Regions from separate parts of the Bartonella sp. HY328 genome, predicted to be linked through region 2. Evidence: riboswitches for the same ligand, from Rfam matches in the RefSeq annotation. Region 2 holds a riboswitch; the other holds the start of a gene.
The links. Region 2 has a riboswitch for thiamine pyrophosphate ahead of thiO (glycine oxidase ThiO). Riboswitches for the same ligand answer to the same signal wherever they lie in the genome.

Region 1: another riboswitch for thiamine pyrophosphate. It lies ahead of thiC (phosphomethylpyrimidine synthase ThiC); the one in region 2 lies ahead of thiO (glycine oxidase ThiO).

Annotation. Positions count from the first base shown of each region.
Region 1 covers NZ_CP104883.1:2,865,712-2,880,936, forward strand. The annotation lists gene ugpB (sn-glycerol-3-phosphate ABC transporter substrate-binding protein UgpB) at 1-637, opposite strand, end outside; gene N5852_RS12255 (FxsA family protein) at 1,126-1,653, shown strand; gene secB (protein-export chaperone SecB) at 1,774-2,253, shown strand; gene dut (dUTP diphosphatase) at 2,430-2,897, opposite strand; gene N5852_RS12270 (hypothetical protein) at 3,035-3,262, shown strand; gene N5852_RS12275 (NAD(P)(+) transhydrogenase (Re/Si-specific) subunit beta) at 3,464-4,870, opposite strand; partial or broken gene N5852_RS12280 (proton-translocating transhydrogenase family protein) at 4,881-5,177, opposite strand; gene N5852_RS12285 (Re/Si-specific NAD(P)(+) transhydrogenase subunit alpha) at 5,288-6,472, opposite strand; gene N5852_RS12290 (invasion associated locus B family protein) at 7,072-7,608, shown strand; gene thiC (phosphomethylpyrimidine synthase ThiC) at 7,668-9,476, opposite strand; TPP riboswitch at 9,576-9,693, opposite strand; gene pdxH (pyridoxamine 5'-phosphate oxidase) at 9,813-10,436, opposite strand; gene N5852_RS12305 (RT0821/Lpp0805 family surface protein) at 10,580-11,020, shown strand; gene mutS (DNA mismatch repair protein MutS) at 11,346-13,964, shown strand; gene N5852_RS12315 (TIGR02186 family protein) at 14,034-14,858, opposite strand; gene N5852_RS12320 (sulfite exporter TauE/SafE family protein) at 14,862-15,225, opposite strand, start outside.
Region 2 covers NZ_CP104883.1:2,564,413-2,579,637, forward strand. The annotation lists gene recN (DNA repair protein RecN) at 196-1,866, opposite strand; gene N5852_RS10970 (outer membrane protein assembly factor BamD) at 1,870-2,754, opposite strand; gene lpxC (UDP-3-O-acyl-N-acetylglucosamine deacetylase) at 3,178-4,044, opposite strand; gene N5852_RS10980 (zinc ribbon domain-containing protein YjdM) at 4,787-5,125, shown strand; gene N5852_RS10985 (DUF1090 domain-containing protein) at 6,017-6,397, shown strand; gene N5852_RS10990 (hypothetical protein) at 6,501-6,953, opposite strand; gene N5852_RS10995 (alkaline phosphatase) at 7,211-8,668, opposite strand; gene N5852_RS11000 (SpoIIAA family protein) at 9,120-9,527, shown strand; gene N5852_RS11005 (hydroxymethylpyrimidine/phosphomethylpyrimidine kinase) at 9,550-10,305, opposite strand; gene N5852_RS11010 (thiamine phosphate synthase) at 10,302-10,910, opposite strand; gene N5852_RS11015 (thiazole synthase) at 10,907-11,680, opposite strand; gene thiS (sulfur carrier protein ThiS) at 11,682-11,879, opposite strand; gene thiO (glycine oxidase ThiO) at 11,944-12,906, opposite strand; TPP riboswitch at 13,034-13,150, opposite strand; gene N5852_RS11030 (DUF423 domain-containing protein) at 13,205-13,588, opposite strand; gene N5852_RS11035 (aminotransferase class I/II-fold pyridoxal phosphate-dependent enzyme) at 13,585-14,706, opposite strand; gene N5852_RS11040 (porin) at 15,017-15,225, opposite strand, start outside.

The DNA.
Region 1 (15,225 bases), 300 kb from region 2:
TACCATAGGGAACATTATGCAAAGCAGAAAAATTCTCAAGGCCAATCCAATGGGCAGCATAGGTCATGGTAAAGCCACAACTTGCAGCCTTAGAATCAAGAATTTTTTTCGAAAAAGATTCAATATCTTCCCAAGTTTTTGGTGCTTTTTCCGGATCAAGACCTGCCTTTTTAAAAACATCCTTATTGTAATAAAGAATAGGTGTTGAAGAATTAAATGGCATGGATAGCATTTTACCATCCGTATCAGTATAATAGCCACTAACCACTGGTAGATAAGCAGATGGATCAAAAGTTTCTTTGGTTTCTTCCATCAATTTATATACGGGATATACGGCGCCCTTTGCTGCCATCATCGTGCCAGTGCCTACTTCATAAACCTGCACAAGGACTGGCTGCTGCTTAGCGCGAAATGCAGCAATCGTTGCAATCATGCTTTCTTCATATTCGCCGCGAAAAGATGGCACAACCTTATATTCTGTTTGGCTTTTATTAAAATCATTGGCAAGACTTTCAACTTCTTGCCCAAGCTGACCACTCATTGAATGCCAAAAAGTAATTTCTGTTTGCGCAAAAGCAGTGCTCATTGAAAGCACGGATACAATTGCGGCAATACCAAATTTAACCGAAAAACCCATAACCTACTCCAAAGTTAGATCCAAATTCCTTATAAAACATATGACCAGTCATATGTTTTGGCTCATTCAATCTCTTGGAGTTACCGTTTGCCTATTGCAAATTTATTACATTTTGTTGAATTTAAAAAATGGTTCCTCCAAGCTGCAAGACTTCCACACACTACAGCTTTTATTCAACGCCTATTTTGTAACAATATTTTTATAGAAGTACAATTCTTCAACAATGAAAATATCAAAAAGGGTTAACGCAGCGGCAACGGCCTTAAAGACCAATAATATCACTGCCAACAACCAAAGATAAAATAGAAACACGACAAAAAGGCTTATTGCACTTTAAATCATATATTTTATAATTATATTAATGTCTGCACTGCTGGTACTTTAGGCGGATATTGGCTTTTATTTTATAATGTGATTGTAAAATCTGAGCTAAGTTGAGATATGGTGAGATTAAAAGCGTTTTTGCTAATGATTAAAAGGCATTATGAATGAAGCTGCGTTTATTTGGATTTGTATTTTTTGCAGCTTTTTTTATTGAAGTTGCAAGCATAATAGTTGTTGGAAGACAGGTAGGCGTTTTATGGACCTTGTTGCTATTATTCTTAGGAATGGTAATTGGTGGATCATTGATCGCAAAATCTGGCCGCGATATGATAACGCAAGTTCAAGTTGAGCTTGCAGCTGGAAGAAATCCCGACCAACAGATGGTTAAAGGCTTAATCACCTTTTTTGCAGGTGTTTTACTTTTCATTCCCGGTTTTGTCACCGATACTTTGGCGATTATTTTACTCATTCCCTTTGTGCAAACGCAATTGTTAAAATTTATGAAAAACTACACGAAACTTAGCACCAAATATTATGCAGATTACCGAACCACTAATCCTAACAATTATTCATCATCAAAGGATGACGAAATTATAATTGATCTTGATAGCGATGAATACCACAGTGAAAATGAGAAAAAGCGTGACATGAAATACATAAGTAACACTAAAAACGATGATAACTTGCGATAATCCTAAAAAAAACGCAAAACTATTTCCAGCTTTTCTTGCCATAATTGTACTTACGTGATAGCGAATAATATATTCCAACGCTGGCGGGCCGTTGTTCGCCTTTAAAAGAAGGTAGTGTTTATGTCTGAGACAGATGCAAACAATAATGGTGCAGCTGCACCTAGTCTTAATATTTTAACGCAATATATCCGCGATTTTTCTTTTGAAAGTCCAAATGCGCCTAATTCATTGCGCTTGCGTGATAATGCTCCGCCAATCAATATCGCTGTAAATGTTAACGCCAATGAAATGGGCGATGACATGTATGACGTTGTTCTTTCATTAAATGCACGTGCAGGCGATGAAAAAGACGTAATGTTCAATATTGAACTCGTTTATGGCGGCGTGTTCCGCGTGCAAAACTTCCCGCAAGAACATGTAATGCCGGTTGTTTTCATTGAATGCCCACGCTTGCTTTTCCCATTTGCTCGCGAAATCATTGCCGGTATTACACGCAGTGGCGGCTTCCCACCATTGATGATTGACCCAATTGACTTTGCAGCAATTTTCCAACAGCGCATGGCTGAAGAAAACGCACGTCAACAAGTGCAATCAAACTAATCTTTAAAAATGCAAAATGCCTCAAATGAAAATTTGAGGCATTTTTTTTAAATACTTTAAATTTGACTAGCGCCCTAGAGCGTTTTCCGAAAAGTGTGAAGCGGTTTTCGGACAAAAAACGCGGTGCAAACAATGGATTAGAGCGCCGATCTGATCCAATCAGATCGAAATGCGCCCTAATGATGTCCAGTTGAGCCAAAACCTTTTTCGCCTCGCTCGGTTTGCGAAATTTCTTGGCGTTCTTCACACTGTAACTGCACAACAGGAGCAATTACTGCTTGCGCAATGCGCATAGCGCGGGTGATTCTAAATTCTTCTTCACCCAAATTAATCAAAAGAACCTGAATTTCACCACGATAATCACTATCAATAGTACCAGGCGTATTAAGGCAGGTTATGCCATGCTTTAAGGCAAGACCCGAACGTGGCCTGATTTGCACCTCATAACCCAATGGAATTTCAAAAATTAAACCGGTTGGCACTAAAATACGCCGACCTGGATTTAAAATAATTTGGCGATCTTTGGGGAGCGCTGCACGCAGATCCATACCAGCCGCACCTGCAGTCTCATAGGCTGGTAGATCCAAACCAATACCATGTTCAAGGCGGATAATACCAAGTTTAGGGAGGTGAGCAGACATCATCAATCCTTCAAGAAAATAATCAATATTTGAGTAAATTTCACAAGCTCATAAATGAAAAATATTGCCCTTTGGTAAATAAAAGGCAATAGCTTCCTTTATACTTAGCCCATAAAAAGCGAGCAATTTCATGCAATAATTTGAGCAACTTTTTTAAAATTAAAAAAAATCAAACACTTAATCAGTCTTCATCACATGGCGTCCTATCCAAACCTTCATCGTTTTTAACAACTGGCGGCGGAAATTCTTGCGCTGATTGGAGTACTTTTTCTGTTATTGGTGCAGCAATTGATATCGCTAATATGCTAGCCAAAAAACCAACGGCAAATATGATTGAAAGTATTTTTTCATCATTATCCCTTTGGTAATTTTAACATCTTGAAAAAGAATAAATGTTAATTATCTCTCATAAAAAAATTTAAGCCCCAAATCAATAGTCTCTATATTTTATGACCGTTTATTTTAATTAAAAATGCAATAAAAGCGAAATCAAAACCTATAAAAAAGGCGACAAGATTAAATTGAATAATCTTATCGCCGTTAAATATTTGCTTTAAGAAGCCTTAAGACTAGTCAGCATCAAGCGATTTAACAATTGCTTCAACCATCTTCTTGGCATCACCAAACAACATCATTGTGTTGTCACGGAAGAAAAGTTCATTTTCAACGCCAGCATAGCCAGAACCCATACCACGTTTCAAGAATAGCACTGTTCCTGCCTTATCAACATCAAGAATAGGCATACCGTAAATTGGTGAGGTTGGATCAGTTTTGGCTGCCGGATTGGTAACATCATTTGCACCAATAACAAAGGCCACATCAGCGGTTGGAAATTCTGAATTAATATCCTCAAGCTCGAAGACTTCATCATATGGCACATTGGCTTCAGCTAAAAGCACATTCATATGGCCGGGCATTCGGCCAGCAACAGGGTGAATGGCATATTTAACTTCAACGCCTTCTGCCTTTAACTTATCCGCCATTTCACGCAAGGCATGCTGTGCTTGCGCAACAGCCATACCATAGCCTGGAACGATAATAACTTTAGCAGCATTCTTCATCACAAAGGCAGCATCATCAGCAGAACCCTGTTTAACCGGGCGTTGTTCAGTAGAACCACCACTAGCAGCAGCGGCTGTTTCACCACCAAAGCCACCCAAAATTACTGAAATAAACGAGCGATTCATGCCTTTACACATGATATAGCTCAAAATTGCGCCAGATGAACCAACCAGCGCACCCGTAATAATAAGCGCCATATTTTGCAAGGTAAAACCAATACCAGCCGCAGCCCAACCGGAATAGGAATTAAGCATTGACACAACCACAGGCATATCAGCCCCACCAATTGGCACAATCATGGTAACACCGATAACCAATGCCAACACAACAATAAGCCAGAAAACAAAATGACTTTCGCTCGCCACCAAAACAATGATGAGAACAAGAATAGCAACGCCAAGGGCAATATTGATAAGATGACGGGCTGGCAATAAAATTGGCTTACCAGACATGCGGCCATCAAGCTTCAAGAATGCAATTATAGAACCAGTAAATGTTACTGCACCAATAGCAACACCAATCGCCATTTCAACCAACGCGCGGCCGTGAATTGAGCCAACATCGCCAATATTAAATGAACTTGGCGAATAAAGTGCGGCAGCAGCCACCATAACCGCTGCAAGACCGACCAAGGAGTGGAAAGCCGCGACCAATTGTGGCATTGAGGTCATGGCAATGCGATCTGCAATTCTAGCACCGATCACGCCGCCAATACCAAGACCTGCAATAATAAGAGTTATGCCTAAAAATCCGGGAGTGGTTAATAATAGGGTTGTTACAATGGCAATGCCCATACCAACCATGCCGTAAATATTACCTTTACGGCTAGTTGTTGGATGCGATAGACCGCGCAAGGCCATGATGAATAGAATGCCTGACACCAAATAAAGGAAGGCAGCAAATTGAACACTCATAATTTAAGCCTCACTTTTCTTTTTTCTTATACATGGCAAGCATGCGCTGTGTTACTAAAAATCCGCCAACAATATTGATGCTGGCAAGGATGAGAGCAATAAAACCAAAGGCAGTCGCCATGCCAGAAGCAGACCAACCCACCGCTAAAAGGGCCCCAACCACAATAACGGACGAAATAGCATTGGTAACCGCCATAAGCGGCGTATGAAGTGCCGGTGTAACCGACCAGACAACATAATAACCAACAAAAATAGCCAAAAAGAAAACAGCCAATTGATAGACAAAATCCATCGAGCCACCCGTTGTTGTTTGGGTGATAGTGATAATGGTTTCGCTCTGATTTGCAGCAATCTGCTCTAAACTGTTTTTAGCTTGATCAAGGCTTTGAATTATATTTTCAATAGCAGTGGTCTCCATCATTCAGCCCCTTTCTTGGCGGCCTTTTTGGCAGCTGGTTTTTCTTCAATTTCTACATGGGCGAAAGCTTGATGAAGTATTGCCCCATCATGGGTAAGCAAAGTTGCCTTTACCAATTCATCATCTAAATTGATCTTCAATTCTTTGGCTTCCTTATTTGTCATGCTTTCAAGGAAAGCAAAAAGATTGCGCGCATAAAGCTGAGACGCTGTTGCAGCAATACGGCCTGGCATATTGGTGTAACCCACCACTTTAACACCTTCAACCTCCACAACTTGATTGGCAACTGCGCCTTCAACATTGCCGCCGCGTTCAACCGCAAGATCAACAACAACCGAGCCAGGACGCATGGTTTTAAGCATGTCTTTGGTAATTAATCGCGGTGCAGGACGCCCTGGAATAAGTGCGGTAGTAATAACGATATCTTGTTTGGCAATGTGATCTTGGGTAAGAGCTGCTTGTTTTGCCTGATATTCGCTCGACATTTCCTTGGCATAGCCACCTGATGTTTCGGCAGCGCGAAACTCATCATCTTCAACAGCGATAAACTTTGCGCCAAGTGATGCCACTTGCTCTTTGGCGGCGGGGCGCACATCATTAGCGGTTACCACTGCACCAAGACGGCGTGCGGTAGCGATAGCTTGCAAGCCGGCAACGCCTGCGCCCATGACAAATAATTTAGCAGCTGGCACAGTACCCGCGGCGGTCATCATCATTGGCATGGCACGATCATAGGTGCTAGCTGCATCAATCACCGCTTGATAGCCGGCAAGATTAGCCTGCGAAGAAAGTACGTCCATCACCTGAGCACGGGTAATGCGCGGCATAAATTCCATTGTAAACGCACTAATACCAGCTTTGGCAAGAGCGGCAACATCACCTTCATGACCATAAGGATCAAGCATGGCAATAAGCACTGCTCCTTTTTTATAGGTTGACAATTCTTTTTCACTAGGCCGGCGAACCTTTAAAATAATATCAGCATTTTTTGCCTGACTTGCGGTTCCAAGGGTTGCACCTGCTGATTCATATTCGCTATCTGGAATGCGTGACAAATCGCCAGCCGATTTTTCGACAATTACGCTGTAACCAAGACCAATATATTTTTTTACTGTTTCAGGAGACGCAGCAACACGCGGCTCCCCCTCTGCCGTTTCTTTGGCAACGAAGATTATCTCGCCCAAGTCATCTCTCCTTTTAACTAGAACCAACCAAAGCATTAAAAATGCTTCACCTAAGTAAGGTGATATAATGTATTTTTTTTACACATTTTTGCTGCCATATAACAGCACCATTATCGACGCGAATGCAATGTTATTTTAAGGTTTTGCGGCAAAAAAAATTAATTACAGAATATAATTATTTTTTATGTTTGGAAATTTCTGTCTAATCTCCAATTTTTTCAATCTTTAAAATTTTTGCAAACTATATTGAAATCTGCACAAAATATTAGAACTAATAAAAATTTAGCCCAAAAGGTCGTAAAATATTTTATAAATCTTGTTGATTTTTTAATTAACTATTTACTCTTTGCAAAATTGCTCTAACTCTTATATTGAAATAGAAGGTCACCTAAGCTCAGCAATTTACACGGCTTGTGTTGTAATATTTTAATGGGCAAAGAACTGATTAATTGGTTTCGACAGAATGTCATAATATAAGATTTCAAAATTTAATTCTATTTGTATTAGAATTTTTATTTAAGAAAATTAGAAATTATGAGAAAACAAGCTTTAGATTTAAATATAAAGCCACAATCTATGACTATGAAACAGGAAGAAATATGATGAAAAAACTGTTGATCGCAGCTGTATTGAGCATCGCTGGACTTGGGGTTGCTTCTGCACAAGATGCAGCTCCTGCCGCAAATTCAGTTAGTTTCTCCGGCGGTGCAAGCACCGTACAAGAAACATTCCAAGATTGGACTGTATCTTGCGGTGTGCAAAATTCTAAAAAAATCTGTAGTGTATCACAACAGCAAATGCAAAATAATGGTCAGCGCGTCATGGCTATTGAGGTTATTCCAAGTGCAACCGACAGCAAAATCAACCTTGTTTTGCCTTTTGGTCTTCGCTTAGCTGAAGGCATGACCTATCGCATTGATAATGGCACACCAGCAACCACAGCTTTCAATACTTGCTATCCAGGTGGTTGCGTTGCAAATCTTCCACTTACCAACCAATTGGTTTCTGGTCTAAAAAGTGGACAAAACCTCATTCTCGTTGGCAAGGCTTTTGATGGTGGCCAAGATGTAACGCTCACCGTTTCACTAAAAGGCTTTAGCGCAGGTCTTGACCGTGCCGTTGCCTTACAGCAATAAGCTTTAAATCTTTTTAAATTTTAAAGCACCTGTGTGAAAACACAGGTGCTTTTTACTATTTATGAAACTTCCATATAAAGATCACCATTTTGCTTATATTTTTGTGCCATTGTCGCCATACCTTCTTTTTTTTGCTTTTCCTTTTCCATTTCGTCTTTAATTTCGTGCGAAATTTTCATAGAGCAAAATTTGGGGCCACACATTGAACAAAAATGTGCAAGCTTATGAGCTTCTTTTGGCAAGGTCTGATCATGAAAAGAACGGGCAGTTTCAGGATCCAATGACAAATTAAACTGGTCCTCCCAGCGAAATTCAAACCGTGCGCGCGACAACGCATCATCACGTAATTGAGCAGCTGGTAATCCTTTGGCAAGATCGGCGGCATGAGCTGCAATTTTATAAGTGATAACTCCGGTTTTAACATCTTGTCGATCTGGCAAGCCAAGATGCTCTTTTGGTGTGACATAACACAGCATAGCAGTGCCATACCAAGCAATTTGCGCCGCACCTATTGCCGATGTTATATGGTCATAGCCAGGAGCAATATCGGTAGTAAGCGGCCCCAAAGTATAAAAAGGTGCTTCACCACAATAGGCTAATTGCTTATCCATATTATCTTTAATCTTATGCATGGGCACATGACCTGGTCCTTCAATCATCACTTGACAATCTTTTGCCCAAGCAATTTTTGTAAGCTCTCCCAAGGTTTCAAGTTCGGCAAATTGCGCCGCATCATTGGCATCAGCAATCGAACCTGGACGCAAACCATCCCCCAATGAAAAGGCAATGTCATAAGCACGGGCTATATCGCATATTTCATCAAAATGCTCGTAAAGGAAACTTTCCCTATGATGATATAAGCACCATTTCGCCATGATGGAGCCACCGCGCGAGACAATGCCGGTAACACGATCAACGGTTAAGGGAATATAGGAAAGACGTACGCCAGCATGAATGGTAAAATAGTCAACCCCCTGCTCAGCTTGCTCAATCAAAGTGTCACGAAAAATCTCCCAGTTTAGATCTTCGGCAATGCCATTAACTTTTTCTAAGGCTTGATAAATTGGCACGGTGCCGATAGGCACAGGAGAATTTCGAATAATCCATTCGCGAATATTATGAATATTACGACCAGTTGAAAGATCCATCACTGTATCCGCTCCCCAGCGAATGGCCCATACCATTTTTTCGACTTCTTCCTCCATTGAAGACGTCACGGCTGAATTACCAATATTTGCGTTAATTTTCACACTGAAATTACGACCAATAATCATTGGTTCACTTTCAGGGTGATTAATATTATTGGGAATAATCGCTCGACCGCGGGCAATTTCATCGCGGACAAATTCGGGCGTTACAAATGGTGGAATAGCTCCACCAAAGCTTTCACCAGTGGTGCGTATTTTATGCTCTAAGTTTTCACGCCCCAAATTTTCTCGTATTGCAACAAATTCCATTTCTGGCGTAATAATACCAGCGCGTGCATAAGCCATTTGCGTGACGGCTGCATTATTTTTGGCGCGAAGTGGTTGGCGGCATTGCAAAAATTCTGGAGTTTTTTTTGCCTTTGATACAAAGCCATTATCTGCAGCCTTAACGGTTCGCCCTTCATAGGTCTCGACATCACAGCGCGCCAATATCCAAGATTCACGAATAGGCGCAAGCCCCTTATCAATCGTAATATCCGTATTTTCATCGCTATAAGCGCCAGACGAATCATAGACTGGCAAATCTGGTTCATTACTAGAGGGGTGCAATTTTATATAGCGAATAGGCACCTTTATTTGCGGATAAATAGTGCCTGATTTATAGTTTTTTTTAGAAGAAGGAAGTGCGCCAGTTGTTACTTTAAAACAATTTTCTGACATGGTGAATTCTCCTTGCTTTATTTAAAGGAAAATCCCTCTCGCCAAAGGTAAAGGAGAAAAATGCCTATTTGCGATAAGTCTAACTATAAAGACATGATGCAGCAGACATAAGACCATCCCTCCACCAGTATGAGCTGGATCAGGTTCAACGGGTCATTGCGCTGCTTAAAAGCCAGCAATATCTCAGCCTCTTGTCGAGACACCCCAGGTACAAGCCGATCATTAGCTAAATATAATGAATTGTCAATGAGGAATAAAATCATTCTAAAATAAGCAAAAGGCCATTAAATGAATAATGACCTTTTTTTCAAAACTTAAATTTCCGAAGTGAAGCATTTATGGATAAAGCCGCACGGTTTGCCAGTCTTCATCATCAACATTATCTCGCTTAAAGACCAAACGGTCATGAAGGCGAAATGGCCTATCGTGCCAAAATTCAATATAAGTTGGACGAATGCGAAAGCCAGACCAATAAGGCGGGCGCGGAATGGAACCAACAGCATAGCGCAAGCCATATTCAGCGACTGCCTTTTCAAGCGCAAAGCGGCTTTCAAGCGGCCGTGATTGTTTAGATGCCCAAGCACCAATACGGCTGCCTCGTGCGCGGCTATTATAATAGGCGTCAGCTTCTTCATCACTAACGATTTCCACAATACCACGAACACGCACTTGTCGACGTAACGATTTCCAATGGAAACATAGTGCCGCTTTCATACTATTTAAGATTTCCACACCTTTTTGACTTTCAAAATTGGTGTAAAAAACAAAACCATCATCGTCAAAACCTTTAAGCAAAACCATACGCACATCGGGTAGGCCTTGGCTATCCACTGTGGCTAAAGCCATAGCATTGGGGTCATTTATTTCGCTAGCGCCTGCGTCATCTAACCATTTTGTAAAAAGATCAAAAGGAGATTCCTCCTTGGTAAAGTCATCTTCTGTTAATGTATCATTTGTCATAATATATCCTAGCGCTTGTGAAATTCTCAGATAGAAGTTAAGCTCAAGTCGTCCGGCTTAATATGAGCCTATTAGTATTGCGTAAAGAGTTCAAGCATTGGTTACATCAAAACCTTTGTTTATAAAGTACCGGAAAGCTTTTGATGATTAAATTTAAAAACGCATTTTCTTGTTATTTTCGCCCATTAGTGCTTTGTTCTAGCCTATTGGTATCAGGGCTGTGCCTACAAGCTTGCGTTGTTGTGCAGCCTAAGACACCGCAAATCATGCCTGATAACAGCATTATTACTGGATCAATCGGTGGGAATAGCGCAAATTTACCCAAGATTGACTTAGGCGGCGATGAAAAAGTCATGCGTGAAAAAATAGCAGCGCAGCCTGATTCCTCAATTGTTAACTGGAAAAATGACGCAACAGGTAGCCGAGGAACCATGTCTATCCTTAACAGTTTTGTTGAAAATGGTAGCCAATGTCGCTCATTTAAAACCACGCGCGAATCCTTTAACGGCATTATGATTTACCAAGGCAAAGCCTGCCAGCAAAATGATACTTCGTGGAATGTATCGCAAATAAAAGCGCTTTAATTCCATTAAAAATAAATTCAGCTCAAAATTTTACATAAGTTTTGAGCGAAAGTCTGCATTGGGGAAATGGCGTATTATCATGTGTAATACTGCGTTGTAAGCGTTGCAATTTTTGATCATTGACGCAATATGCAGTTTATCAAAGTGCCATTGCTTATGGTGACATGATGATAATTACCAATTTTAAAATCACCGCTTAAAAACGACTGGAACACAAGCCTTGCAACCAAGCGCCACTGACAATAAGCCCGTAACGCCTGTAGTTGATCGCCCAACGCCAATGATGGAACAATATATCGAAATCAAGGCGGCCCATAGCGATTATATGTTGTTTTATCGTATGGGTGATTTTTACGAATTGTTTTTTGACGATGCGGTTGATGCTTCGCGTGCGCTTGGCATAACGCTCACAAAACGCGGCAAGCATCTTGGTGAAGACATTCCAATGTGCGGTGTGCCTGTTCACACTGCAGATGATTATTTGCAACGCCTGATTACCGCAGGCTACCGCGTAGCTGTATGCGAGCAGATTGAAAATCCAGCAGAAGCTAAAAAACGCGGCGCAAAATCAGTGGTCAAGCGCGACGTTGTTCGCCTTGTAACACCTGGAACACTCACCGAAGAAAAACTGCTTGATCCATCATCAGCCAATTATCTTATGGCTTTAGGGCGGGTTAAAGGGCAAGGCGAGCATGGCTTTGCTTTGGCATGGATTGATATTTCAACCGGTGTTTTCAAAGTCATTGAAAGCAGTCTTGAGCGACTTTTGGGCGATATTATGCGCATTGACCCTAAGGAAATTTTGGTCAGTGATGAGCTATTCCACGACCAATCCTTACGGCCCGTTTTTGATATTTTAGGGCGCAGTGTTACAACACAACCACAAAGCCTATTTGATAGTGCAACTGCCGAAGCTCGAATTTGCAATTATTTTAAAGTGGCAACCTTAAGTGGTTTTGCCAATTTTACTAAGCCCGAATTAATTGCTATTTGCGGTGCAATTGCTTATATTGAAAAAACCCAAATTAGCGAGCGTCCACCCTTGATGCGGCCGGAGCGTGAGTTTGAAGGCTGCAGCCTTTTTATTGACCCAGCAACGCGTCTAAACCTTGAATTAAACCGTACTTTATCGGGCGATCGCAATGGCAGCTTATTAAAAGCCATTGACCGCACGGTAACCAATGGCGGAGCAAGGTTGTTAGCTGAACGTTTAATGACCCCTCTTACCAATCCCAATGTCATTAATCAAAGATTAGATGCAGTGGCTTTTTTCCTTGGTAATGCGCAAATTTGTGATGGCATAAGAGCAATTTTAAAAGGCATAGCTGATATGCCGCGCGCCGTGTCGCGCCTTGGGGTTGAGCGCGGGGGCCCTCGCGACTTTGCCGCCATTTTAAATGCAATGTCTGCCGCCTTTTCGCTAACGGAAATGCTAGGAAATACTTTATTACCTATTGAATTGGCGCAAGCTTTAGAAGCCTTAAAAACCTTACCCCTTCCACTTTATGCGCATTTAGAACGCGCCTTAGCAGATGAATTGCCCTTGTTAAAACGCGATGGCGGTTTTGTACGCACCAGCTATCATCAAGAGCTTGATGAAATGCGCGCCTTGCGTGATGAGTCGCGCCGAGTTATTGCCGCCTTACAAGCGCGCTATATGGATGAAACAGGCATTAAGACCTTAAAAATCAAGCACAATAATATTTTGGGTTATTTTATCGAGGTAACCGTCAACCAGTCCGGCGCAATGACCGAAGGTGCTGAAGCTAAAGCACGCTTTATCCACCGCCAAACCATGGCCAATGCCATGCGCTTTACCACAACCGAACTTGCAGACCTTGAAAGCCGCATTGCCAATGCGGCCGATAAAGCTTTGACAATAGAACTTAATATTTTTAATCAGCTCGAAAGCGAAGTTATTGCCGTTGCCGACCTTTTACGCAATGGTGCCAATGCCCTAAGCTTATTTGATGTTACCAGCAGCCTTGCTATTTTGGCTGATGAACAAGGTTATTGCCGCCCACAAATTGATGACAGTCTTGCTTTTAATATTATTGCTGGCCGCCATCCCGTTGTTGAGCAAGCTTTGCGTAAACAAGTAGGTGATCCCTTTGTTGCCAATGATTGCAATCTATCTCCAAATAAAAATGCGCAATTTGGTGAAATCTGGTTGCTCACTGGCCCCAATATGGGTGGTAAGTCTACCTTTTTGCGGCAAAATGCTCTTATTGCGATTATGGCGCAAATGGGTTCTTTTGTGCCCGCAGGTTCCGCCCATATTGGCACGGTTGACCGCTTGTTTAGCCGTGTTGGTGCGTCTGATGATCTTGCCCGTGGCCGCTCAACCTTTATGGTGGAAATGGTAGAAACAGCTGCTATTTTAAATCAGGCTGGTGAACGCGCTTTAGTCATCCTTGATGAAATTGGCCGAGGCACTTCAACCTTTGATGGCCTTTCTATTGCTTGGGCAAGTGTTGAATATTTGCATGAAGTTAATCATTGCCGCGCGCTTTTTGCCACCCATTTTCATGAAATGACCGCTTTAACTGAAAAACTGCCACGTTTGCGCAACCACACGATGAAAGTGCGCGAATGGAAAGGCGATGTTATTTTCTTGCATGAAGTAGGCGAAGGTGCGGCCGACCGCTCTTACGGGGTACAAGTTGCCAAGCTTGCTGGCCTACCTAAACAAGTAGTAAACCGCGCGCGTGACGTTTTGAAGCAATTGGAAGACGGTGAAATTTCCGGCAAAGCCAATAAGCTTATTGATGATTTGCCGCTGTTTTCTGTTGCTTTAAAGCATGAAGAAAAATCAAGCATTCCTTCTGCTTTTGACGAAGCGTTAAAAGACCTCAATCCTGATAATTTATCGCCGCGTGAAGCTTTAGAGGAGTTATATCAATTAAAAGCCCTATGGAAACAACAACAAGCAGATCATCATTAAGTCTTAAAGCGGCAAGGATTACCTGTTCTTACCGCTTTTTAAAAACCAATACTTATGCTCACCGTTTTCTTAATCCTTACGTAAGATGAAGCGCCCAGCAAAGCCAGTGAAAATTGCTATAAAGACTGCCAACAAACCATAAAGCCAAGCATGAGCATGAGCCAAATGATAAATAGAATAGGCAAAATGCGCTTTCATAATATCCAAACGGGTTTCAGCATGGCTAACATAGGCGCCATCACGAAATAAATACGCTTTGATCTGATAATTACCAACTGGCAAATTGGCTGGTAATTCAAAACGCGCTTTAAACAAGGAAGATGGATCCAGCATGACTGTTCCCGGATTTTCCGTATAAAGATGTTGTTTTTTCTTTAAAGCAATGAGCTGTTCACGAAATTGATGAACTTTTTCCTGATCCAAACTATCCGACTGCAAGGGCATATAATCAATAGACAAACCAAGATCACGATAGGTTTGCGGCGCGGTAATATCACGCAGCTCACTTGTTGCACCAACATTATAATAAAGCGGTACAGACTTGAAAGTAAGTGAGTCAGCATTCACCCAAACACCTAAACGGCGTTTTTTTTGGCGCATAGTCATTTCCCGTGAAGGACCTTCAAGGGTCACAATAATATTATAACGATTTTGGCGCGCAACCAATGGGTCGGCATGCTGCACAACGCCAGCAATATAAAGATCGGTACCGGTAAAGTTTGTGCCAATAGTGATTGTATCAGTAGTGACAATAATTTGCACCTGCTCAGGTATTTGCGCAGGATCTGGGGTAATGGATGCGGCATCTTGCGCTTGGGCACTGGCAGCCATTGCCATTATTAGCAAAGCCAAATTAGCCATTTTATTTAAAAGATAGGCAAACAGATTTTTCATCACCTACCCCGTCACAATAGTTAAGCTAAAGAGCTCACTTGGGCGAATAAATAGCTGGAATGCCAACCAAAGCGCCATAATCAATACTAATAAAGCTAATAAAAGACGCAACTGCTCGGCTTTTAACTTGCGGCCAGCCTTGGTGCCATATTGCGCACCAACAACACCGCCAAGCATTAGCAAAAAGGCCAAAATTACATCAACCGATTGGTTGGTGATTGACTGTAAAACCGTGGTAAAGGCGGTGACAAAAGTAATTTGAAAAAGTGATGTTCCAACAACGACATTGGTTGGCACCCGTAAAAGATAAATCAAAGCTGGCACCATGATAAAACCACCGCCGACACCCATCACGGATGACAAAATA
Region 2 (15,225 bases):
GGGACGCATCTCCCCACCTTATTGCTGCGCAAACTGCTAATAATTGCAAGCATAATAAACTTCAATCAGTGATAACATTAAAACGAAGTGAAATGAAACAAGCTTAAAAACCAAAAAATAACGCTTAAACAATGCAAATTGCCCTATATGCACCCAAAGTAATTAATAATTTTTGATGTTTATAATAAAGAAAAATTAATCTTTGCTGGCCAATAATTTTTTAGCCGCAGCACGAGCTTCACTGGTTACTTCAGCCCCAGCCAGCATACGGGCGATTTCTTCCTGACGTTCTTTTTTATCCATCAAATGGATGCGTGAACTAACGCGATCGCTATCGCCCGTTTCGGCCTTGGCAATAAGGAAATGTCCATCAGCGCGCGCGGCGACTTGCGGTGCATGGGTAACCGATAACACCTGTACATTTTGCGCAAGGCGTTTTAGCCGCTGGCCAATTGCATCAGCAACTGCGCCACCAACACCAGTATCAATCTCATCAAAAACAAGAGTTGGCGCAGAGCCGCGATCAGCAAGCGCTACTTTTAACGCCAATAGAAAACGCGATAATTCGCCGCCAGAAGCTACCTTCATCATCGGGCCTGGCTTAGTACCGGGATTGGTCTGCACATAAAATTCTACTGTATCAATGCCCTCAAGCTGACGCTCATCTTGATTGGTGGTAAATTCAATAATGAATTTGGCTCGCTCTAATTTCAAGGCAGGTAACTCTGCCATGACGGCTGCCTCAAGTTGATGGGCAGCATCTTTGCGTTTTTGCGATAATTCTTGCGCTAAAACATCAAATGCATCACGCGCTGCCAAAGTTTCAGCTTCCATCTGTGTTAAGGTGGTTTCGCCTGCATCAAGATCCGCAAGGTTTGCGTCTAGCTTGTCGCGCAGTTCGGGTAAGTTTTCTACCGCAACCGAATATTTACGCGCTGCAGCGCGCAGCGCAAACAACCGCTCTTCTACGGTTTCTAATTCGCGCGGATCAAAATCGATGATGCGCATGGCATTTTCTACAGCATCTTGCGCAAGGCCAAGCGCATCAAGGGCTTGGTCTACTTGTTGGATGATCGGCTCTACAATGTCCTGTGCTTCACTCATCTTACGTTCAAGACGGCGGACAAGATTGGCTAATATTGGTACGGCTGATGTCGGACCAGATAATATTTCACCTGCTTCGTTAATATCGCTAGCAATTTTTTCAGATTTCATCATCGTGCCGCGCCGCTCGGCCAAGAATTCCTCCTCGCCAAATTGCGGATCAAGCAGCGATAATTCCTCTACCGATGAACGCAGATAATCAGCTTCTTTTGCGGCGGCCTCAACATGGGCGCGATGGCGAGCAAGACCTTTTTCAAGGCTGCGCCAAATTTGAAATTTTTGTTTTAATGCGCTAACTTCACTGCCAAGACCACCAAAGGCATCAAGCAAATCACGATGGGCATTAATATCAATTAAAGCGCGATCGGCATGTTGACCGTGAATTTCAACCAAATGGCGGCCAACATCTTTGATTAGACCAACGCTCGCAACTTGATCGTTAATAAATACACGTGAACGTCCATCGCTTGATTGCACGCGGCGCAAGATAATATCGCCATCATCATCAAGATCATTTTCACGGATTAATAAACGCGCTGGGTGGTTTATAGGCACATCAAATACTGCAGTTACTTGTCCCTGCTGTGCGCCATGGCGCACAAGGGAAGCATCACCCCTTGCGCCAAGAGCAAGAGAAAGAGAATCAAGCAAAATTGACTTACCGGCGCCTGTTTCGCCGGTAAGCACAGAAAGACCGACATCAAAATTGATGTCCAATTTTTCGATCAGAACAATGTCGCGGATCGAAAGTTGAATGAGCATGGTTTATTGTGTTCTGTTTGCTTGGTTGGCATTATTAGAAGAACCGCCCTTAAAGGCGCGAGAAATCCAAGAGCCAGTATTTTCTTGTGGTGAGTGGCCAGCCTTTTGCAAAAGCTTATAGGCATCAGCATACCATTTACTATCGGGGTAATTTTGTGCCAATACAGCCGCTGCGGTTTGTGCTTCAGGAATAATACCAAGAGCAAAATTAGCTTCAACCAAGCGATAAAGTGCTTCTTCAATTTGGTTTGTGTTAGAATATTCTTGTACAACCGTTTTAAAGCGATTAATCGCTGCTAGATATTGGTGGCGCTCTAGATAAAAGCGGCCAACCTGCATTTCTTTACCAGCAAGCTGCTCACGACCAAAACGAATCTTATCTTTGGCATCTGCCACATATTCAGAGTTTGGATAGCGATCGACGAGTTCCTGCATAGCAGCAACTGCACGTTTTGTATCTTTTTGATCGCGGGTAACATCTGGAATCTGGCGGAAATAAGCAAGGCCAATAATATAATAGGCGTAAGCTGCTTCTTGAGATGTTGGATAAAGCGAAATATAACGGCGCGCCATATTAACCGCTTCATCATAATTTGCTTGTCGATAATTGGTAAAAGCGCCCATTACAAGTGCTTTACGGGCCCATTCAGTGTAGGGATGCTGGCGGTCAATTGCCTCAAACTTTTTGGAAGCCTCTTTGAGGCGACCCGCTTCAAGATTGGCAAGAGCTTGGTTGTAAAGCACGTCTGGCGACTCGATTGTGTCAACATAGGCGTTAAGATCAAGGTCTTTATCTTTGTCGGCACAGCCTGCAATAAGTGCTGTTGTGGCAACCATGCTGGTAATCAGTAGACCTCGAGCTAAGCTAAGTGGTTTAAATCCCCGAATACTGAAATACGATTTTAACATTGTCATGCTATCTCTGGCCCTCTTGGCGCGCTGGTTTAATAAAGTAGGTATCACAGAAAAACTGCGCTACGTCCACACTTTTTTAACCTAAACTAGTCTTTTTACCAATAGTTTAGTGATGTTATAAATTAATAATATCACATTTTTAACGTTTTAGTTTTGTGTCTTAATTTAAATAACATTTTAGCTTTTAAATCAATTCATGAATTTGATCCGGCTCAATTGTTCAACAACAATCAAAGACATTTCAAATCTCGTTACCCTTAATAAAGCATTTTGTATAAATTACAAAATATTTAAATAGCCTATTAAGGCATAACTTTTTTTATTGCTTATCGTCAATCATTCTATCTAGGCTCAATTAAGGCAATTATTGAAAACTCGGTATTTAAATGTCTTTTTTCACAATAATGATGCTATTTCGTAAGCGCTCTGGTTTGACAACAGCGCTTTTACCGCCGCACCATTTAAAGCATGGCCACCGCGCATGGATTTAAAGCGACCGATAAAAGGCTGCCCTAACAAGGCGACATCGCCAATTGCATCAAGGGCTTTATGGCGTACAAATTCGTCTTCAAACAATTTGCCTTCGGCGTTTAATATTTCGTCATCATGGCCAATGACCAATGAATTTTCAAGCGATGAACCGAGAGCTAAACCCTTTTTTTGTAAAATTTCTGCATCTTTTAAAAAACCAAAAGTGCGGGCTGGAGCAATATTTTTGCGAAAAAACTCACATTCAAGGGTAAACTCAATATGCTGTTTACCTATCGCCGGCGTAGCAAAATCAATTGTAATATCAAAGACCGTTGCATCATCTGGTATAAATTCCGCATAACCATTGGGGCTCTCAACCCGCACCGGCTTGATGATTTTGATATATTGACGCGGCTTGTCTTGCGGTTTTATGCCTATATCTTTGATACCATTTGCAAAGAGTAAAGCACTACCATCCAGAATTGGCATTTCATCATTATCCGCTTCGATGATAAGATTATCAATTTCAAAAGCACTAATTGCCGCCATTAAATGTTCAATTGTTTCAACCTTGGCACCATCCTTATGTAAAGTGGTACAAAGTTGTGCCGGCCCGGCAAGTTGGTGGCTCGCTTTAAGGTCAATTGACTTATTATCATTGCTATTACGGTTAAAAACAATACCATGATCAACAAGTGCAGGCTTTAAGACAATATTGCTAGGTTTTCCGCTGTGGACTCCAATCCCATTAAATGAGATTTCTGCGGCAATTGTAGATTGAAAAACATTCACAAACTTCACCTATATTTGATCATCTATATTAAAGAAAATACTAACCGTTTCAAGACTGCTAAACAACCTGCGTAACTTGACAATCTTCGTTTTTGTACTCAGACGGCAATATTATTAATATTATTTTCAAATGATAACAACAATTTATTGCTTAAGGCTTTTCGATGCGCGCAATTATCTTTACGGCAAGCTTGCGGCCTTCTTTACCTTGCTATGCTACAAGTTTGCTGCAAAGGTAAAATCGTTTATATTTTTCCTCAAAATTACGGAAAGTCCCTTATTTTAACGACAAAACCGTTACACCTTTGCAACCAAAAAATAGTTAAAAACACCAATATTACACCACGCCAACGCGCTACTGCTCTTTAAACTGTGCGAATGGCTTTCAATAAAAAAGCAGTGGCTAGACAAGCCAATGCAAAGCGTTATGCCGAAAAGAGCGATAAAGCAAATTATAAACAGCCCAAAAAATAATTTACCGTACCCACGACGTTCAATGCACATAGGTCCAATGCATATAGCAATTAAAGCCCGATTACTTGATCATTGCTAGTGAATGTAAAATTTTACTGTTAAAATAGACAAAATTCTTGTATGGCTTTTCAAAATTAGAAAAATTCAAAAATTAAAATCATATTTATTGGATTAAAGAGTTTGGATAAAAACCAAACCAGATAAGCACATCAAAGTTTTCAATTAAAACATGATGTATCTCTTTAGGAATGAAAATAAGGACTATGTAATGAGCGAGCTTCCAGCATGCCCACAATGCAATTCAACCTATACCTATGAAGACGGCAGCAATTATATTTGCCCAGAATGTGGGAATGAGTGGAATGCATCAACCCAAAATAGCGATAAAATTGTTGTCCGCGACGCTAATGGTACCGAACTTAATGATGGCGACACGGTAAGCGTCATCAAAGATCTTAAGGTTAAAGGATCATCATCGGTGGTTAAAGTTGGTACCAAGGTTAAAAATATTCGCCTTGTTGACGGTGATCATGACATTGACTGCAAAATTCCCGGCATTGGCCAAATGGGCTTAAAGTCTGAATTTGTTAAAAAAGTACAAGAATAAAATATTCAATCGGAGCATTTTGTGCAATTGGTAAGATGCTCCGGTTCATTGCTAGGACAACACCAAGTCCAAGAGCCTTTTTCTAGCAGCTTAACAACCCAAAAGTTTAATAAAGAAGCAATCGATAATTCAGTGTTTGCCCTTATTAAAAATATTGCCTGCTGAATAGCAGCGCTTCATGCTTTATGTTTATAAATCAATAAAACACCACTTTATTTAAATGCCGAAATAGCTGAAACCAAAGCAATCTCGGATCAGGACCTGTTTGCAATATGCATGCGCCCTATGAGCTAACAAGGCAGCTTCCCCGATCACAACCATATGAATAGCCAAAGAAAACATGTCATGCTATTTTAACTTAATAAATATGCTTGGTATGTGTAAATATTTTACCTAGAAGCTTACCAAATGATAAAATTAAGTGCCTAAACTACTCTGTTCCTGTGCCTAGAGTTTGGTTTTATTTTAAAAAAACAAAACATAATAATACTTAAAATTAAATATTATTAATGTATATATAAAGTATTAAAATGTTTTATCATCGATTGCTTGATTTTTTATCGACATAAAATCAGACTCGCCCATTATATATACACGTAAAAAACCCCGTATAAGCCTAACTATCAAGCCAATACGAACAGAATCACCACCAAACCCTAGTTCGAAAAAAACTAACCAATAAAAATACTAGTAAGAATAAAACAAACTATACTTAATTAAAAGCTGATAAATTGTTTGAAAATGAATGCAAAATGAACAAATCCTCAAAATATCTTTCATTTTGTTTCTAAAGTTTAAATAATTTAGCTTTTTTATTAAAAATACTATTGGACTATTCTTCTGATATGGTTTATATATAAGCGATAAATAATTTAAAAAAATGGAGTTATCATGATTAAGAAACTTATCCTTGGCTGTTCATTACTTTTAATTGCCCCTGCTATTGCTAGCGCTCAAAGTGCTACAGGCGAATGCGCTGCTGAAAAAGCTGCGATCCAGAAGCAGATCGATTATGCTCGTCAGCATGGCCATATCCATAAAGTTGCTGGCCTTGAAAAGGCTTTGAGTGAAGTAAACCAGCATTGCACCGACGCAGGTCGCCGTGCAAGCAATCTACAAAAGGTTGCTGAAAAAGAACATAAGGTAGCACAGCGTAAGGCTGAACTTGAGGATGCTAAATTGGGTGGCGATGCTAAGAAAATTGCCAAGAAAACCAAAAAGGTTGAAGAAGCTGTTCGCGAACTTGAAGAAGCCCGCAGCAACGTAAAATAATTTAAAAAATTGAATACAGTTGAGGCCCCTGCATATTTTATGCAGGGGTTTTTTATTATGTTTCTATTCGGGGCTGTTGGTTAAAAAGGCAGCAACCAATTTGCTATTTAATTATAATTTTTTCAATAACCGGCAAACCGGTAATATGCAGGCTAATTTCATTAATATCCGCAGGTGGTGCGACAAACTTGCCTTTCCACTGCCCGACACGCGGTGTTTTGGTCATATCATAGCTAAAATTCAGTTTTAAGTCTTGCGGCGCGGCATCATCCTGCGCGGTAAGTTGCCATTTCTCATCGCCATTGCTGATAAAAACTGTATCGCGATCAAGCTTATCATAAATGATTGCACCGCTAAACGGCTCAACAACCGTATTAAAGCGCAGTTCTATCTCAACAATGTCACCTTTGCGTTTGGCGCGGATAACTTCAGCTACCGCGCTATCCTTTATAATGCTTACCATTGGCTTTTCAGCTGCAAATACATGCCCCATATTGACCAAGGATAGCCCAATCGACGCAATTAAAATCGATGCCAATTTACCAGAAAATTTCATAATCTCACTTCCCATCAATCACTATTAAAATAACGACTTCCTAACCATTTCAACCCACCCTCTTTAAACATTATTTTGCTAAAGAGCATTTAAAAGCTAGCCAAAGCCTAATTGCAAACACATTAGCCCGCCAAAGCCGAAAAAGCTTAAGCGGGCATTTTATGCTATTTGTAATTACAACCCCAGCAGGTATTATTTTCCCCAAGGGTATTATTTTCCCAAGGCCTATTTTTCCCAAGGCCTATCTTTCCAAGCGGTTATTTACCTTGAGCAGCTGGGGTTTCTTTAAGGCCAAATGCGGCAATTGATGCACGAAATACATCAGTATTATCAACATAAATCTGGTTTTCTTCTGATGCATGATAAGCGGCCAGACCTTGATCTTTTTTAGCTACTTCACGGAAGAACTCTGCACCCTTACCATGAGCGTAAAGTGGCACCAACTCACGGGTATGGGTATCTGTATGCCAGCGAACAAGTGGTAAAGCACCTGCACCTTGGTTGATAAGGTCAGAATAGGCAGTACTATTACTATCAGGACCTTGCAGCAAGCCGTTACCATGGTCAGTTGTAACGATAATAAGCGTTTCATCCCATGAAGAATTGGCTTCAACCCACTCTGCAACCGCTTCAACTGCGAGGTTAAAATCAATCTGCTCTTCAATCAAACGTGGTAGATTATTAGCATGTGCCGCCCAATCAACTGCACCACCTTCAACCATCAAGAAAAAGCCTTTTTCATTTTTTGACAATATATTAAGTGCGCCTTTGGTCATAGTTGCAAGGCTTGGCTGGTTTTCTAAAGGTTGCCCCATCGCAACACCAGGACGATTGAACTGAGTTGTCAAATGGTTTTGCACCGTACCGATAAGCTTGGTTTTGTTGCCCAAATCAAATTTGCCAGCAGCTAGCTTCTCAAAATCTTCTTTGCTTTCGATAAGCACATAATCCGTTTCGCCGTTTTTAAGCTTGTCCCAAGTTTCTTTACCACCTACATAGCGATAAGCCTTATCATCCTTGGCTTCAACTGGCTTGCCTTCCTTGTCAAAATTTGGGTGCCCTGCCCCCATCACGACACTTGCCATGCCAGAATTGACGATCTCTTGTGCCATTGCTGAATATTCGTTACGGCTTGCATTATGAGCTAGAAAGCCAGCCGGCGTTGCATGGGTCCATTGAACCGTAGAAATAGAACCTAAAGAGCGGCCACTTTCTACTGCATATTCACCAATATGTTTTAATTTCGTATCATTATTAGACCAATTAATGGCGTTGTTATAGGTTTTTTGCCCGGTTGCCAGAGCAGTCGCTGCCGCAGCGCTATCGGTATAATCGGCGCGGGTGTAATCATAACCTTTGAAATAGCCAGGATAATTACCAAGCGACCCCTTAAATACTTCACTGCTAGGTGCAGCATCCCAAAGCTCCGCCGCATTAAACGTGACTGAACCTTCATTGGTCTTGGTTGGCGTATTAGAGGTATTAAGTGGATAGGTTGACATAAATGCCTTAACATCAAAGTCATCATAGACCTCATGGCCTAACGCGCCATGACGATAATAGCTTGCAGCTCGCCATGTATTAATGCCAGCGCCATCGGTAATTAACAAAATAACGTTTTTTGCTGGTGCTTCTTGCGCCATTGAAGGCACGATAGCGCCACCGAACCCAGTTGTCAGCCCTAAAGCCAGAAGAACAAGTTTATGAAGTTTCATTGAGTATCCCTTTCTGCCAGAATATAAACAGCGGATACTGTAGCCATATTTCATTGGTATGACATGATAATGATTTTTTAAAAATCAAGTCAAAAACATGTGTTCAATCCAAAAAAATAAATTTCATTAAAGACCATGTTTGAACTTAACTATTTAGAATAATTTACCTAATTTTATATATTCGCCACCATTCACGTCACTATCCACAAAGCCTAAATGAAGTCATTATCATTTTACTAATAGATCCATCAATATTTAAAACTATAAAGCTGCAATCCAGTTCATGCCTTAGCGAATCGACTATTTTAAGCACCTTAATTTATAATCCGCCTAAGAAAAGCTGATAACATTATATTGACAGCATACAACTCGCTCATCTTGCCGTTTTCATTTATCATGAGGCCAAATGATCCAAAATTAAACAATTAGCTTTATTGGAAAGGAAAATACTATGGTAATTGATATTACCCCTTCACCGATTCGAAAAATTCAAACGAATAATCCTGCAACCTTGGCCCTTGGCATTAAAGGTTCACTGAGCGATGCGGATATTGAAAATCTCTATGGCCTTATAGAGGCTGAAGCATCATTAAATGAAACATTCAATATCATTATTATTTTTTACAGTAGTGATGAAGTTGAATGGGCAGCCCTGTTTAAATCCGATGTACTTTCGATGAACAAAGACCTACATGCAAAAGTCAATCATTGCGCTGTTGTTGGTGGCCCTAGCTACATGTCTTTTACAACTAAATTTTTAAGCCCATTTTTAGCACCCAATTTCCGGTGGTTTGCTGAAAGCAATATACAAGACGCATGGGACTTTGTTGACAGCCAGCCGATTGAGGAAGCAGAATAAAAACGCGAAAACTCAGTAAAGCTTATATTTTACTGTCGATTATTTTTAGCAATTTTGCATAAAGGTATTCTTTCGCCTTTCCAATAGCTTGAGGAAGACTATCGCCTTTTGCTAAATTACAGCTAATCGCAGTAGATAAAGTGCAGCCCGTACCACGCATTTGTGCAACTAAACGTGGCTGGCAAAACTCAATGACGTCTTGCTTAGTAACGAGATAATCACACGCATTTATCCCATTAAGGTGGCCACCTTTTACCAATACTGCTTTTGCACCCATAGCAATAAGGCTATTTGCTTGATCTATCGCCTTCCTATCGCATTTCACCATTTCTTCGCCTAGCAAATTGGCTAATTCACTAATATTGGGGGTTAAAAGATTAATATGCGGAAGAAGCTTAGATAGAATAGCATCTTTAAGATGATGCCTAGCCAATGAGCCACCCGAGCTTGCCACCAAAACTGGGTCATAAACAATAGGCTGATTGGGCATGTTCGCCAGCCGATTTGCTATTGTAGCAATATTTTCAACCGTTGCCACCATACCAATTTTAACCGCCCTAATAACATTGGCCGTGTGCGCTGCCTCTATTTGCTGGGCAATAAGCAAAGGAGACATTGGTTCAACCGCCACAACACCTTGATGTGTTTGCGCTGTAACTGCGGTTATTGCCACCGATGATTTGCAAAAAAGGCTATTTGCCGTTTCAATATCGCGGACAATACCAGCACCACCAGAGGAATCACTTCCAGCAATAATCAGCACATGGGGTAAAGTCATACCCGCCACTTCGCTGTTTCATCGAGCCATTCCTTGACACGCGCTTCGGGATCCGAATTTAAGGTAATATCAGTTACCACCGCAGCGCTATCACAACCTGCAGCGAAAACACCTTTTAGCCGATCTATATTTAAACCGCCAATAGCAACAAGTGGTAATTGCCCGATTATTTGTCGCCACCGACTTAATTTTTCGAGCCCCTGCGGTGCCCACTTCATTTTTTTCAATATGGTTGGATAGATTGGACCCAAGGCAATATAATCTGGCTGTTGTGCAAGGGCAGTCGCAAGTTCTGCTTCATCATGGGTTGATAGCCCTAATTTTAAACCATGGCTGCGAATAGCGGCAATATTAGCAATGCTTAAATCTTCCTGCCCTAAGTGGACAAAATCGCATTTTTCCTCAATAGCCAATTGCCAATAATCATTAATAATCAATTGGCAATTATAGTTTTTGCAAATTGCCTTTGATCTTTGAATATGGTGACGAAGTACATCATCTGATTGATCTTTCATGCGCAATTGCACAAGTTTAATCCCTAAAGGGACAAGCCGTTCCAACCAATCAGCACTATCAAATATGGGATAAAATGGATCTAATCTCATGAAAACACCGCCTGACCGATAACTGGAGTGGAGGGAGATGCAAAATCGCGTGGCTCTAAAAACTGTGCTTCAAAAGCTTGGCTTCCAGCTTCAATAGCGAGTTTAAACGCACGAGCCATTTTGACTGGATCACCAGCCTTGGCAACAGCCGTATTAAGCAGCACGGCATCGAATCCCAGTTCCATAACAATTGCGGCGTGAGACGGACGCCCAATTCCAGCATCCACAATAAGCGGAATATCCTTAAAATGCGCACGCATAGCCCGCAAACCATCGCAATCACGCGGCCCCTTTGCCGAGCCTATTGGCGCACACCAAGGCATAAGCACCTCGCAACCAGCATCAAGCAGCTTTTCACCGACAATCAAATCATCTGTGGTATAGGGAAAAACCTTAAAACCATCGTCACCCAATATTTTTGCTGCTTCCACCAAAGCAAATACATTGGGCTGCAATGTGTCTTGATTGCCAATAACTTCAAGCTTAATCCAATCGGTTTTAAATAAATCACGCGCCATTTTGGCAGTAGTAACCGCTTCTTTAACAGAATAACAGCCTGCAGTATTTGGCAAAATTTTTACACCAAGATCACGAATTAACTGCCAAAATTGCCCGCCTTGATTGCCCCCTACAGTCTCGCGCCGCAATGATAGAGTTACAATATCCGTGTTGGATTGGCGAACAGCATCAGCCAATATTGCTGGTGAAGGATATTGAGCAGTGCCTAAAAGCAAACGCGAAGATATATTTTCATTATAAAGTTTTAGCATATCAACCTCCTTGCATAGGACTTAAAATTTCAATGCGATCATTTTCTGTAATCAGGCATGAAGCGCGTTCATCAGCACTTACCAACTCACAATTTTGTGCAGTTGCAAGCCAATCACCTTCAAAACCTTGCTCAGTCAACAATTCGCTTAAAAACCGCGCTTTGGTTTTAACCTTGTTGCCATTAACAAAAACTTGCATAATTTGCTCCAATTATAGTGACGTGACCCATGTTCTAAACAAGGGCTGTGAATGCCCAAAACACTCAATCAAGACATAGCCTATCGGTAACGCGACGCGCCATTTCTGGTGATAATAAAAATCCATGACGATAAAAGCCATTTATATAAAAATGGCGGTTGCCTTCTTGGCTTATTCGCGGAAAATTATCAGCATAGGCTGGACGCACACCAACACCTGTTTCAATAATTTCGCTTTCAGCAAAAGCAGGATGTAATGTATAGGCGGCGTTTAACAACTCCATCATTGAACGCGCACTAATTGGCCCATCATAATCACTCTCAATCATGGTGGCACCAATCATGAATGTATTATTACTGCGTGGCACAATATAAAGGGGAATACGTGGATGCAAAAGTCGAACGGGCCGTTTTAAATGAACATCAGGGCAACGTATAAGTAGCATTTCACCACGAACACCGCGCAGATCCTTATCAACACCCATGCGTGCAATGCCAGTTGCATCAATAATCACGTCATAAGTTTTGGTTTCTTCTTCGCTTTCTAAAGGTGCAATAAAGGCAACGCCGCCTTGCTTTAATTTGTCTTGCAGTCCTTGCAATGCTTTGCGCGGATCAATGTCTGCTTCATTGGCAAAAAACAACCCTTTTTTAAAGCGACCGGCAAGATCGTCTTCAAGCTCAGCGATCTCTTTTTCACCCACCCAAACATGACTACTTGTCCGCTGCGCAAAACGATTAAGTTCGCTATGATCACGCTCTGGCGTTAAAACTAAAGTGCCATTATGCTGAACCAAATCGGGCAAATTTTCTGCCCACCAATTCATCGCTTGCCGCCCCAAATCTTCAACAATTTGTTCCGCGCTTTCACGCTCACAAAAAGGTGCAAGCATACCACCGGCGTACCAACTTGCTGCATGAGCAAAACTATCAAGAGGCGCAGAGATCGTAATATTGGCGCCTTTTAAAAATAGTTGATAAGCAACAACCAAACCGCCAACACCTGCCCCTTTAACCAGGATTTTCATATTTTTTCCTTCCAACTCTTAAACCATTTATAACTTAGTGAAACAATGGCGCCATAAATACATCACCCATGCAATGATGACAGAACGAAGGACAAAAATGGATTTGGAATCAATATATTTTAAAGAGCAAAAGCTCATTCTACCATCCCTCCGCCAGCATAATCTGGATCAGGTTCTATGGGTCATTGCGCCGTAAAAACTAGCAATATCTCAGCCCCTTGTCAGGACTCCCCAGGTGAAATCATTTAGCTAATATTTATAGTATTTTTTACAACAGTCAAGCTATAGAAAACTAGCTCTAGCGGCGTTCTTCGGGTGCAGGCGCGGGTAAAAACGCCATTAAACAAAAAAACAACCAACCAAAAATCATTGTCATACCACCAATAGGAGCCGCATAAGAAAATAAGCGAATCCCCCACGTTTGACTAAAGAGTAAATCACCAACAAAAAGCAATGCGCCAATCATAATCAAAGCACCGCTAAGACGCGTGAACATTGACCTTTTATCAGCAAGCGCCAATGCGACTAATAAAATGCCATGACCAAGCAAAATAGGTGCAATTGCTCCATAATTATTTTGTGAAACATGTATATGAGCCGCGGCAGCATAAGATGCAATGCCGCCTGCCCCAAAAAGACCACCGGTGAAACAAAACACCCGATTTGAAACGCGTTTCATCATGCGAGTTCACCTTCTTTTTCACTTGCAATAATCGCTGGCCTTAAGGCCTCTTCAAAAATATCAATAATATGATCGGGCGCTGTACTTACCCTGATCAAGTGATCTAACCCGCTTGCTGCGGGCTTACGAATAAAAACACCACGTCGTTGTAACTGAAGCAAAAGGCTTTGCGCAAACATAGGCCCCCTTTGGCAATCCATAGCTATAAAGTTGGTAGCAGAAACCAAAGGAATAAAACCACATTCAATGGCAATGGTGGCTAAACGATGACGTGACGCAATAATTTTAGTGACAGATTTTTGTAAATAATCTTGATTTTGCAAAGCTGCTAATGCTGCCTTTTGTGTCAAAATAGATAAAGAAAAATGATCCCGTATCCTATCAAAGCCACTCATTAAATGTTTATCACCTATAACATAACCGAACCGCATACCAGCCAGACCATAGGCTTTAGAAAAAGTCCGCACACGTAAAACATTAGGGCGCAGCGGTAGCAAAGATGGTAATGTGCCTTCGGGCGCCGTTTCACCATAGGCTTCATCAAGCACTAATAATATGTTTTCAGGAAGGACATCTATAAAATTTTCAAGCCCCCCCCTCTCATGCCAAGATCCAAGCGGATTATCGGGATTAGCAAGATAGACAATTTTTGCGTGATGTGTTTTGGCCGCTTCTAACAATCCTTGCAAGTCAGAGCGATAGTCACAATAAGGAACCGAAATAATTTCGCCGCCATAGGCCGTCACATGATAATTGAAGGTTGGATAACCTCCAAGACAATTAATAACCTTATCGCCCTTTCCAACAAACTGGCGTACAATGAGCCCCAAAAGCGTATCTGCGCCCGCATCGACAGCAATATTGTCCATTTCAATATTGTAAAAATTTGCTAATGCCTGCCGAATTTCAAAATTTGTCGGATCACCATAATGCCAAACGTCATTGATACTGGCTTTTACGGCCGCTAATACTGATGGAGCTGGACCAAATGCGCTTTCATTAGCACCAATACGCGCTAAAAAACCATAGCCAATTTGCCGCTCTAATGTTTCCGGCCCGACAAAAGGAACGTCATGCGGAATATTATCAATGTGTGGCAATAGCTTTGGATAGGACATATCGGTAATAACCCATTATAAACGATCTTCAATCATTAGCATGAAGATCGATTTTAACAAGCGATATCGACTTCACTTCTGCTTTATCAAATACATAAAGAGTTTATAATGAAAGATATATTTACAATATCTCGTCAAAATAAAAAATTCTTTGTGCGCTAAAAGCCAGACCTCGGTTATTTAAGCTAAACTAAGCCATACAATACGGAAATTTAATGCCAGCTAAATAGCAGTTGCAACAAACAAAAAAAATAATAAAAACCCGGCAGCAGAGCTACCGGGTTAATTTTAAACCAATCCTAAGATAGGATTAGAATGAACGCTGAAGGCGAACCATACCTTGGAAGGCATCTTGACCCTTCATGCTATCACGAAGACCTGAGTAAACAGTACCGTCAATAACACTTGAATTGAAGCCGTAGTTATTATTCCACTTAACATATGTAAGTTCAGGAGTGATTGTCAAACCAGGAACAAGTGTATGTGATACGTTTATAGACGCAGCTAAAGTACGCGCAT